Regions from separate parts of the Pseudomonas sp. H2_A10 genome, predicted to be linked through region 1. Evidence: predicted binding sites of a transcription regulator. Region 1 holds the regulator's gene; the other holds the start of a gene.
What was found. The regulator FliA, encoded in region 1, starts transcription of late flagellar genes. The targets are predictions, from matches to a motif close to CTAAAGTTTNNNNNNNNNNNGCCGNTAA.
Positions count from the first base shown of each region.

Region 2: AB4O23_RS04995 (methyl-accepting chemotaxis protein) is a predicted target of FliA. The motif match lies at 2,843-2,870, and genes of this name have one in related genera.

Region 1 covers NZ_CP162821.1:2,651,401-2,656,151, reverse strand. Annotated here, with positions in the region: gene AB4O23_RS12420 (chemotaxis protein CheA) at 1-909, opposite strand, end outside; gene AB4O23_RS12415 (protein phosphatase CheZ) at 921-1,709, opposite strand; gene AB4O23_RS12410 (chemotaxis response regulator CheY) at 1,728-2,102, opposite strand; gene fliA (RNA polymerase sigma factor FliA) at 2,272-3,012, opposite strand; gene fleN (flagellar synthesis regulator FleN) at 3,009-3,842, opposite strand; gene flhF (flagellar biosynthesis protein FlhF) at 3,947-4,751, opposite strand, start outside.
Region 2 covers NZ_CP162821.1:1,105,742-1,110,492, reverse strand. Annotated here, with positions in the region: gene AB4O23_RS05000 (YifB family Mg chelatase-like AAA ATPase) at 1-725, shown strand, start outside; gene AB4O23_RS04995 (methyl-accepting chemotaxis protein) at 767-2,743, opposite strand; gene AB4O23_RS04990 (LysR substrate-binding domain-containing protein) at 2,922-3,842, opposite strand; gene AB4O23_RS04985 (NorM family multidrug efflux MATE transporter) at 3,995-4,751, shown strand, end outside.

The DNA of each region.
Region 1 (4,751 bases):
TGCCGTAGCGGCGGCAGGTGCAACCTCGCTGAACTTGCCCTTGCCGTGCAAATCGTCAAGCAGGGCTTCGAATTCGTTATCCGTGATCAGGCCATCAGCGGCAGGCTGCGCAGGGGCGGCAGGCGCAGCGGCGGTGGCGGCGACTGCCGGCAAGGCATCGGCCGCAAAGGTGCCTTTGCCGTGCAGTTGGTCGAGCAACGCTTCGAATTCGTCGTCGGTGATGTCGGTGCTGACCGGCCCGCCCGCTGCGGCAGGTGCAGGAGCGGCAGCGGCAGGCGCCACCGCATCAGCGGCGAACTGGCCTTTGCCATGCAGCTGGTCGAGCAGCGATTCGAATTCTGCGTCGGTAATGTCTTCGCTGGTCGGCGCCGCTGCCGGGGCTTCGGCGGCCGGTGCTTCGGCTTCGGCCTTGACGGCACTGAGGGAGTTGAGCAGTTGTTCGAACTCAGTGTCCGTGACATCCGCTTCAGGCTCCGCCACAGGCTCCGGCGCCGCTTCAACCACCGGCGCGCAAGTGTCCGCAGGCTCTGCATAGCGCGCCAGGGCCGCCAACAGTTCCGGCGTGGCCGCCGTGATCGGGGCACGTTCACGCACTTGGCTGAACATGCCGTTGACCGCATCCAGTGCTTCGAGAATCACGTCCATCAACTCCGAATCAACGTGACGCTCACCCTTGCGCAGGATGTCGAACACGTTCTCGGCGATGTGGCAGCACTCCACCAGCTCATGGAGCTGGAGGAAGCCGGCGCCCCCTTTTACAGTGTGAAAACCGCGAAAAATTGCATTGAGCAGGTTCGCATCATCCGGGCGGCTTTCCAGCTCGACCAGTTGCTCGGACAGTTGCTCTAAAATTTCGCCGGCCTCTACAAGGAAATCCTGAAGGATCTCTTCATCGGCGCCGAAGCTCATGTGGGTGCTCCTTAGAAGCCTAAACTGGATAACAGGTCATCTACGTCATCCTGACCTGACACAACGTCTTCACGTTTATCGGCATGAATCTGCGGACCTTCACCCTTGGCGAGATGTTTTTGTGGATCTTTTTCCGAGAGGATCGCTTCGCGGTCATGTTCAATGCCGGCAAAACGGTCAACCTGGCCTGCCATAAGCACCAATTTGAGCAAGTTGCTTTCCACTTCGGTGACCAACTGGGTCACACGCTTGATCACCTGACCGGTGAGGTCCTGGTAATCCTGGGCCAGCAAAATATCGTTGAGGTTGCTGGAAACCGTGCGGTTTTCCTGCTCGCTGCGCGACAAGAAGCCTTCAACCCGACGTGCCAGCTCACGAAACTCCTCAGCCCCGACTTCCCGGCGCATGAAGCGGCCCCAATCGGCGCTCAGGGCCTGGGCTTCAGTGGCCATGCCGTTGACCAGGGGCGTGGCGTTCTCCACCAGGTCCATGGTGCGGTTGGCCGCCGCCTCAGTCAGCCTGACCACATAGGACAGGCGTTCGGTGGCATCGGTGATCTGTGAGATTTCTTCGGCCTGGGGCATGTGCGGGTCAATCTGGAAATTGACAATCGCACTGTGCAGCTCGCGTGTGAGCTTGCCCACTTCCTGATACAGGCCGCGGTCACGGGTCTGGTTGAGCTCATGGATCAACTGCACCGCGTCGCCGAACTGGCCTTTTTCAAGGCTGTCGACCAACTGGTGAGCATGTTTTTTCAGGGTCGACTCAAAGTCTCCCTGTGACGTTTCGTTATGCTCCATAGCTCCCCCGCGATGGCATCAGCCGTGGATGCGTTCGAAGATTTTTTCGATCTTCTCTTTCAGAGTCAGTGCAGTGAATGGCTTGACCACGTAACCGTTAACACCCGCCTGGGCAGCTTCGATGATCTGCTCACGCTTGGCTTCGGCGGTGACCATCAGCACGGGAAGGCTGCGCAGCTTTTCGTCGGCCCGCACATGACGCAGCAAGTCGATACCGGTCATGCCCGGCATGTTCCAGTCGGTTACCAGAAAGTCGATGCTCCCGCTGTTGAGGATCGGAATCGCCGTAAGGCCATCATCCGCCTCGACCGTGTTTGTGAACCCAAGGTCACGCAACAGGTTTTTTATGATCCGCCGCATCGTTGAGAAGTCATCAACGATGAGGATTTTCATGTTCTTGTCCAATTCGACCTCCAAGCAGTCTTAAACGCGCCCAGCACCTGGACGCGTCATTTCAATCAACAGGCATTACACAAAAAGGACTGCCGGGGGCACCACGGGCCGAACCCGCGAAGATCCATCACCTTCGCGGTATCGCTTTGCAGTGTCCCCACACTGCCTGTCAGCGCGCTCGCCACTCTCCCAAACGCCCCCGCAAGCGAGCGGCGCACTGGCTGTGTAACTGGCTGACTCGCGATTCGCTGACCCCCAGGACCTCACCGATTTCCTTGAGGTTCAGCTCTTCGTCGTAGTACAGCGCCAATACCAGTCGCTCACGCTCAGGCAAATTGGCAATCGCGTCCGCCAACGCACCCTGAAAGCGTTCATCTTCCAGGTCTCGCGCCGGCTCCATATGAGTACTCGCGCCGTCCTCGTGCAGCCCTTCGTGTTCACCGTCCTGCAACAGGTCGTCGAAACTGAACAGGCGGCTGCCCAAGGTGTCGTTCAAAATCCCGTAATAATCGTCGAGACTCAATTGGAGTTCGGCCGCAACTTCGTGATCTTTAGCGTCGCGACCGGTTTTTGCTTCAATTGCGCGAATTGCGTCACTGACCATGCGCGTATTGCGGTGTACCGAACGAGGCGCCCAATCACCCTTGCGCACTTCATCGAGCATGGCGCCCCGGATACGGATACCCGCATACGTCTCGAAACTCGCGCCTTTGGTGGCATCGTATTTGGTTGACACTTCGAGCAGGCCAATCATGCCGACCTGGATCAGGTCTTCTACCTGGACGCTGGCGGGCAGGCGTGCCAGCAGGTGATAGGCGATGCGCTTGACCAGCGGCGCATAACGCTCGATCAACTCGCCCTGACTGTCACGGGCGGACTTCTTGTAGGCGTTATAGCCGTTCGCTGTCATAGCACGGGTCCTGCGCTCGTCTGATGTACCAATCGCTCGACGAAAAACTCCAGATGCCCCCGTGGGTTGGCGGGCAACGGCCAAGTATCGACCTTTTGGGCAATAGCCTTGAACGCCAATGCGCATTTGGAACGAGGGAACGCTTCGTAGACCGCACGCTGCTTTTGCACAGCCTTGCGCACACACTCGTCGTAGGGAACTGCACCGACGTATTGTAAGGCGACATCGAGGAAGCGATCCGTGACCTTGGTCAACTTGGCGAACAGGTTGCGCCCTTCCTGCGGGCTCTGGGCCATGTTGGCCAGTACGCGGAAGCGGTTCATGCCGTAGTCACGGTTAAGTAATTTGATCAGGGCGTAGGCGTCGGTGATCGAGGTGGGTTCATCGCAGACCACCAGCAACACTTCCTGCGCCGCGCGCACGAAGCTGACCACGGATTCGCCGATCCCGGCGGCGGTGTCGATCACCAGCACGTCGAGGTTGTCGCCGATATCGCTGAATGCCTGGATAAGGCCGGCATGCTGCGCCGGGCTCAGGTGCACCATGCTCTGGGTGCCGGAGGCGGCCGGCACGATGCGGATCCCGCCAGGGCCTTGAAGCAGCACATCGCGCAGCTCACAGCGCCCCTCGATCACATCGGCAAGCGTGTGTTTGGGCGTCAACCCCAGCAGAACGTCGACGTTCGCCAGTCCCAGGTCAGCATCCAGCAGCATGACGCGACGGCCAAGTTCTGCCAGGGCCAGGGACAAATTCACTGACACGTTAGTTTTTCCGACGCCACCTTTGCCGCCGGTCACCGCGATCACCTGTACGGGATGCATGCTGCCCATTTTATTTCTTTACCTTGTCTTGCTTAGACGCAGGCTACATGGCTTGGCCGCGTGAATCGCTTGCAGACCATCGATGTAGATACTTTTCACGGTGTTCATCTGACTCAACCGACCCGTTTTGCCGGGTTGTGATAGAGATCGGCGAACATGTCGGCCATCGCTTCCTCGCTAGGCTCGTCTTGCATTTGTACGCTGACGGCGCGGCTGACCAACTGATGACGGCGCGGCAGATGCAGATCATCCGGGATCCGCGGCCCATCGGTCAGGTAAGCCACCGGCAGTTCGTGGCTGATAGCCAGGCTCAGCACTTCACCCAGGCTGGCGGTTTCATCCAGTTTAGTCAGGATGCAACCGGCCAGCCCGCAGCGTTTGTAGCTGTGATACGCAGCGGTAAGAACCTGTTTCTGGCTGGTGGTTGCAAGCACCAGGTAATTTTTTGACTTGATGCCACGCCCGGCCAGGCTTTCGAGCTGCATACGCAACGCCGGGTCGCTGGCTTGCAGGCCGGCGGTGTCGATCAGCACCACGCGCTTGCGCAGCAGCGGGTCGAGGGCATTGGCCAGGGATTGACCGGGGTCGACATGGGTAACCGGCACATTGAGGATGCGGCCCAGGGTCTTGAGCTGTTCCTGGGCGCCGATACGGTAGCTGTCCATGCTCACCAGCGCGATATTCTGGGCGCCGTACTTAAGCACATAACGGGCGGCAAGCTTGGCCAGCGTGGTGGTCTTGCCCATGCCGGCCGGGCCGACCATGGCGATCACTCCGCCCTCTTCCAAGGGTTCGATCTGTGGCGTGGTGATCATCCGCGCCAAGTGGGCCAGCAACATGCGCCAGGCCTGGCGAGGCTCTTCGATTTCGTGGGTCAGCGCCAACAGGTCGCGGGACAACGGGCCGGACAGGCCGATG
Region 2 (4,751 bases), 1.5 Mb from region 1:
TGAGCCACTGGCCACACCGGCCGTTTCGCCAGCCGCACCATTCCGCTTCAGGCCCGGCGCTGGTGGGTGGCGGCTCGAAACCGCAGCCAGGGGAAATTACCCTGGCGCATCACGGGGTGTTGTTCCTGGATGAATTGCCAGAGTTCGATCGCAAAGTACTGGAGGTGCTGCGCGAGCCACTGGAGTCGGGACATATCGTGATTTCCCGCGCTCGCGACCGAGTGAGTTTCCCGGCGCGCTTCCAACTGGTGGCGGCCATGAACCCCTGCCCTTGCGGCTATATGGGCGAACCCAGTGGGCGCTGTCGCTGCACGCCGGAGCAAATCCAGCGGTATCGAAACAAGCTCTCCGGGCCGCTGTTGGATCGAATCGACCTGCACCTTACCGTGGCACGTGAAACAACCGCGTTGAATCCAACCCGGCAGGCCGGTGACACGACGGCTACAGCCTCGGCCCACGTGGCCGAAGCCAGGGACCGTCAGCAACGGCGCCAGGGCTGCGCCAATGCCTTCCTTGATCTACCGAGCCTGCGCGAGCACTGCCAATTGCTGAAAGCCGATGAAAGCTGGCTGGAGGGTGCCTGCGAGCGGCTGACGTTGTCGCTGCGCGCAGCACATCGGCTACTCAAGGTGGCACGCACTCTGGCGGACTTGGATCAGGTGCAGGCGATCACCCGCGATCATCTCAAGGAGGCCTTGCAATACCGGCCCCCAGCAATCACTTGAGTCTGGCGTAGGCCCCCTCGCACATTTTGCACAGCGTAATCTCAGCGGAACCGATCCACTTCATGGCGCAGGCCCGCCGCCAACGTTTCCAACTCCTTAGCGGTAATCGCCAAATTCGACACCACTTCACGCTGCTCGCTATTGGCCAGCGCGATGCTCTGCAAGTTGCTGCTGAGCAAGGTCGCGGTGCTGCTTTGCTCCTGGGTCGCGGTGGTAATCGCTGCGAACTGCTGACCGGCCGAGCGGCTTTGCTCGTCGATACGTGCCAGGGCCGAGGCCACGTCGGCGTTGCGCGACAGGCCTTCCTGCATCAGCGCATTGCCGTGCTCCATGGTGCTGATGGCATTGCCGGTTTCCTTCTGGATGCTCTGGATCATCCCGGAAATCTCATCCGTGGCTTCGCGGGTACGCGACGCCAGGTTGCGCACCTCGTCGGCTACCACGGCAAAACCGCGACCCTGTTCACCGGCCCGTGCGGCTTCGATGGCGGCGTTGAGCGCCAGCAGGTTGGTCTGCTCGGCGATGGAGGTGATCACGCCGACGATTCCGCCGATCTCCTGGGAGCGTTGGCCCAAGGTGTTGATCACGGACGCGGTGCTGTTCAGGGCGGTGGCGATGTGTTCCAGGGACGACGACGCCTCTTGCATCGAGTTGCGACCGATACGGGTTTGTTGCGCGTTTTCCTGGGCCAGGCGCTCGGTGGCGCCCATATTGTCGGCGATATTCAGCGACGTGGCGCTGAACTCCTCAACCGCGCCGGCCATGCTGGTGATCTCGCCGGACTGCTGTTCCATGCCGTCATAAGCACCGCCAGACAAACCGGACAGCGCCTGGGCACGGCTATTGACCTCTTCGGCTGCCTTGCGGATATGGGAAACCATGGTCGACAGCGCTTCACCCATTTGGTTGAAACTGCGCGCCAGTTGGCCAATTTCGTCATGGCTGGACACGTTCAGGCGTGCACTCAAATCACCCGCGCCCAAGGCTTCGGCCTGGCGCACCAGGTCGCTCAGCGGCTGCAGCTTGCTGCGCAGCAGCCACACCGTGGCACCCACCGCCAGCAGCATCGCCAGCACGCTGCCGATCACCAGGCGAATCCCGACCGCCCAGGTAACCGCGCGGATTTCAGCTTTCGGCATGCTCGCAACCACGGCCCAAGGGCCACCGTCGAAGGGTACCGAAACACTGTAGAAATCTTCGTTCTTGTCGCTCCAGAAGCGGCCTTTGCCAGGGGTCTTGGCCAGATCCAACATCACCGGCACCGCCTGATCCAACGCCTGTACACCCGCCGGCGGTACCAGCCAGCGCTTCTGCTCGTCGAGCAACGCCAGGGAGCCGGTCTGGCCGATGCGGAAGCGCTTGAGGTTTTCGAACTGCGCGGCCTGAGCGTCGGTGTAGTCAAACCCGATGAACAGCACGGCAATCACTTTGCCGCCGGCGTCGCGTACAGGGCTGTACTGGGTCATATAGGACCGATCGAACAACACTGCTCGCCCGATATAGGCCTGGCCACCGAGAACACGTTGGTAAGCCGGGCCTTGGCGATCAAGCACGGTGCCGATCGCGCGGCTGCCGTCCTGCTTGGTCAGGGACGTGCTGACGCGGATAAAGTCGTCGCCGCTGCGCACGAACACCGTGGCCACGCCGCCGGACATTTGCTTGAACTCGTCTACTTCGGTGAAGTTGTTGTTGAGCACTTCGCTGCCCAGCAACAGGCTCGGCGTCTGCACCCCGGCCACGGTGACCGGGTGATCGGCCTGCACTGACAGCCCGGCGCTGAAGCGCTTCTCAAACAACCCCGTCAGGCGCTGGGTGCTTTCGCGCAACGTACTGTGGAAGGTATTGAGCTGGTCGGCGAGCAAACGCGCTTCGCTGGCCAGGTGCTCCTCGCGGGTATCGAGGTTGGCGGCATCGAGGGACCGCAGGGCGAAAACGGTACTGCCGCTGATGACGACAGCCAGAATCAAGGCTAATGCGAGGCCTAACTGGGAGGCGATCCGGGCGCGAGGTTGAGACATGACTGCTCCTGGCCGAGGCCAGGATCATCCTGATCTCATAGCGCTGCTCGGCAAATTATCTGGTGGGAAACGTTGGAGGACGATGGTGCCAACACACCTACTTCGGCGGCGCTCGGCAATACTTGAGCGAGTCGCAGGGGTATCACGCAAACGGTTGCGCGCCAGGCCTGCAACCCCCTCAATCGAGGCGCTCGACCGCCGGCAGGACCATGGCTTGCACTTCGCCCTGAAGGAAATCCGCCAGGCGCCGCAAGCGTTCACCACCGGGACGGGTTTTCGGCCACACCAGGTAGTAATTTTCCCCACTGGCCACCGCGGTCGGCCACGGCAGGCTCAAACGCCCCTGGGCCACGTCTTCGGCCACCATCAGCAGGTCGCCCATGGACACGCCGTAACCACGGGCGGCGGCGATCATGCCCAGCTCAAGCGTATCGAACACCTGCCCGCCCTTGAGCGAAACCTGGGACGACAACCCCATGCGCTCCAGCCAACTGCGCCAGTCGCGACGGTCTGGCGTGGGGTGCAGCAACTCGGCGCTGGCCAGGCGGTTTACATCCCAAGGCCCGTCGCTCAACAAGTTCGGCGCGCCAACCGGAATCAACAGCTCGGGGAACAGATAGCAGGCCTCCCAATCCGCTGGAAAATGCCCGTTGCTCAAGAGCACCGCGCAATCGAAAGGCTCCTGGTTGAAATCCACCTCATCCACGCTCATCCAGGCGCTGGTCAGTTGCACCTCATTGCCCGGCTGCAACGCCCGGAAGCGACTGAGCCGCGCCAACAACCAACGCATGGTCAGGGTCGACGGCGCCTTCATGCGCAAAATGTCGTCTTCGGCGTTCAGGGTGTGGCAGGCCCGTTCCAGTGCGGCAAACCCTTCGCGCACGCCGGGCAACAGCAGGCGCGCGGCTTCGGTGAGCTGCAAATTGCGGCCGCTGCGCTGAAACAGGCGGCAGGCGAAATGTTCTTCCAGGGTGCGGATATGCCGGCTCACCGCACTCTGGGTGATCGACAGCTCTTCAGCGGCGCGAGTAAAGGAATGGTGCCGGGAGGCCGCTTCAAATGCGCGCAAGGCATACAGAGGAGGAAGACGACGAGACATGTTGAAAGCTCCGACAGCGCAATGCCCGAACCCTACCAGAATCAATCAGGCATGAGTTTTAATCATGCGAACGATCGCTTTTATCCCTTTGTGCATTGGGCGCAGAGCGCCGAGAATCAACCCTCTCCCAACCCTCTGATTTGTTGAGCGTGATGATCATGCAGCATCCGGCACGTACCGAACTCTGGGCCATTCTGCGGCTGTCAGGGCCGCTGATTGCCTCGCAGTTGGCGCACATGTTGATGGTGCTGACAGACACCTTGATGATGGCGCGCCTGAGCCCGGAAGCCCTGGCTGGCGGCGGCCTGGGCGCGGCGAGTTATTCGTTCGTGTCGATCTTCTGCATCGGCGTGATTGCCGCCGTGGGGACGCTGGTCGCTATCCGTCACGGCGCCGGCGATATCGAAGGCGCCACCCGCCTGACCCAGGCCGGGCTCTGGCTTGCCTGGCTGATGGCCCTGGCGGCGGCCTTGCTGCTATGGAACCTCAAACCGGTGCTGCTGATGTTCGGCCAGACCGAAACCAACGTGCAGTCGGCGGGACAGTTCCTCACGGTGCTGCCGTTCGCCTTGCCCGGCTACCTGAGCTTCATGGCTTTGCGCGGCTTCACCAGTGCCATCGGCAAGGTCACCCCGGTGATGGTGATCAGCCTCGGCGGCACGGTGCTCAACTACCTGCTCAATCACGCGCTGATCGAAGGCATGTTCGGCCTGCCGAAACTCGGCTTGATGGGCATCGGCCTGGTCACCGCCATCGTCGCCAATGGCATGGCGCTGGCGCTGATGTGGTACATCCGCAGCAACCGCGCCTACGCTGCCTACCCGCTGAGCAACGGCCTGCTGCGCCTCAACACCCACTATCTGCGCGAATTGTGGCGCCTGGGCCTGCCGATTGGCGGCACCTACGCGG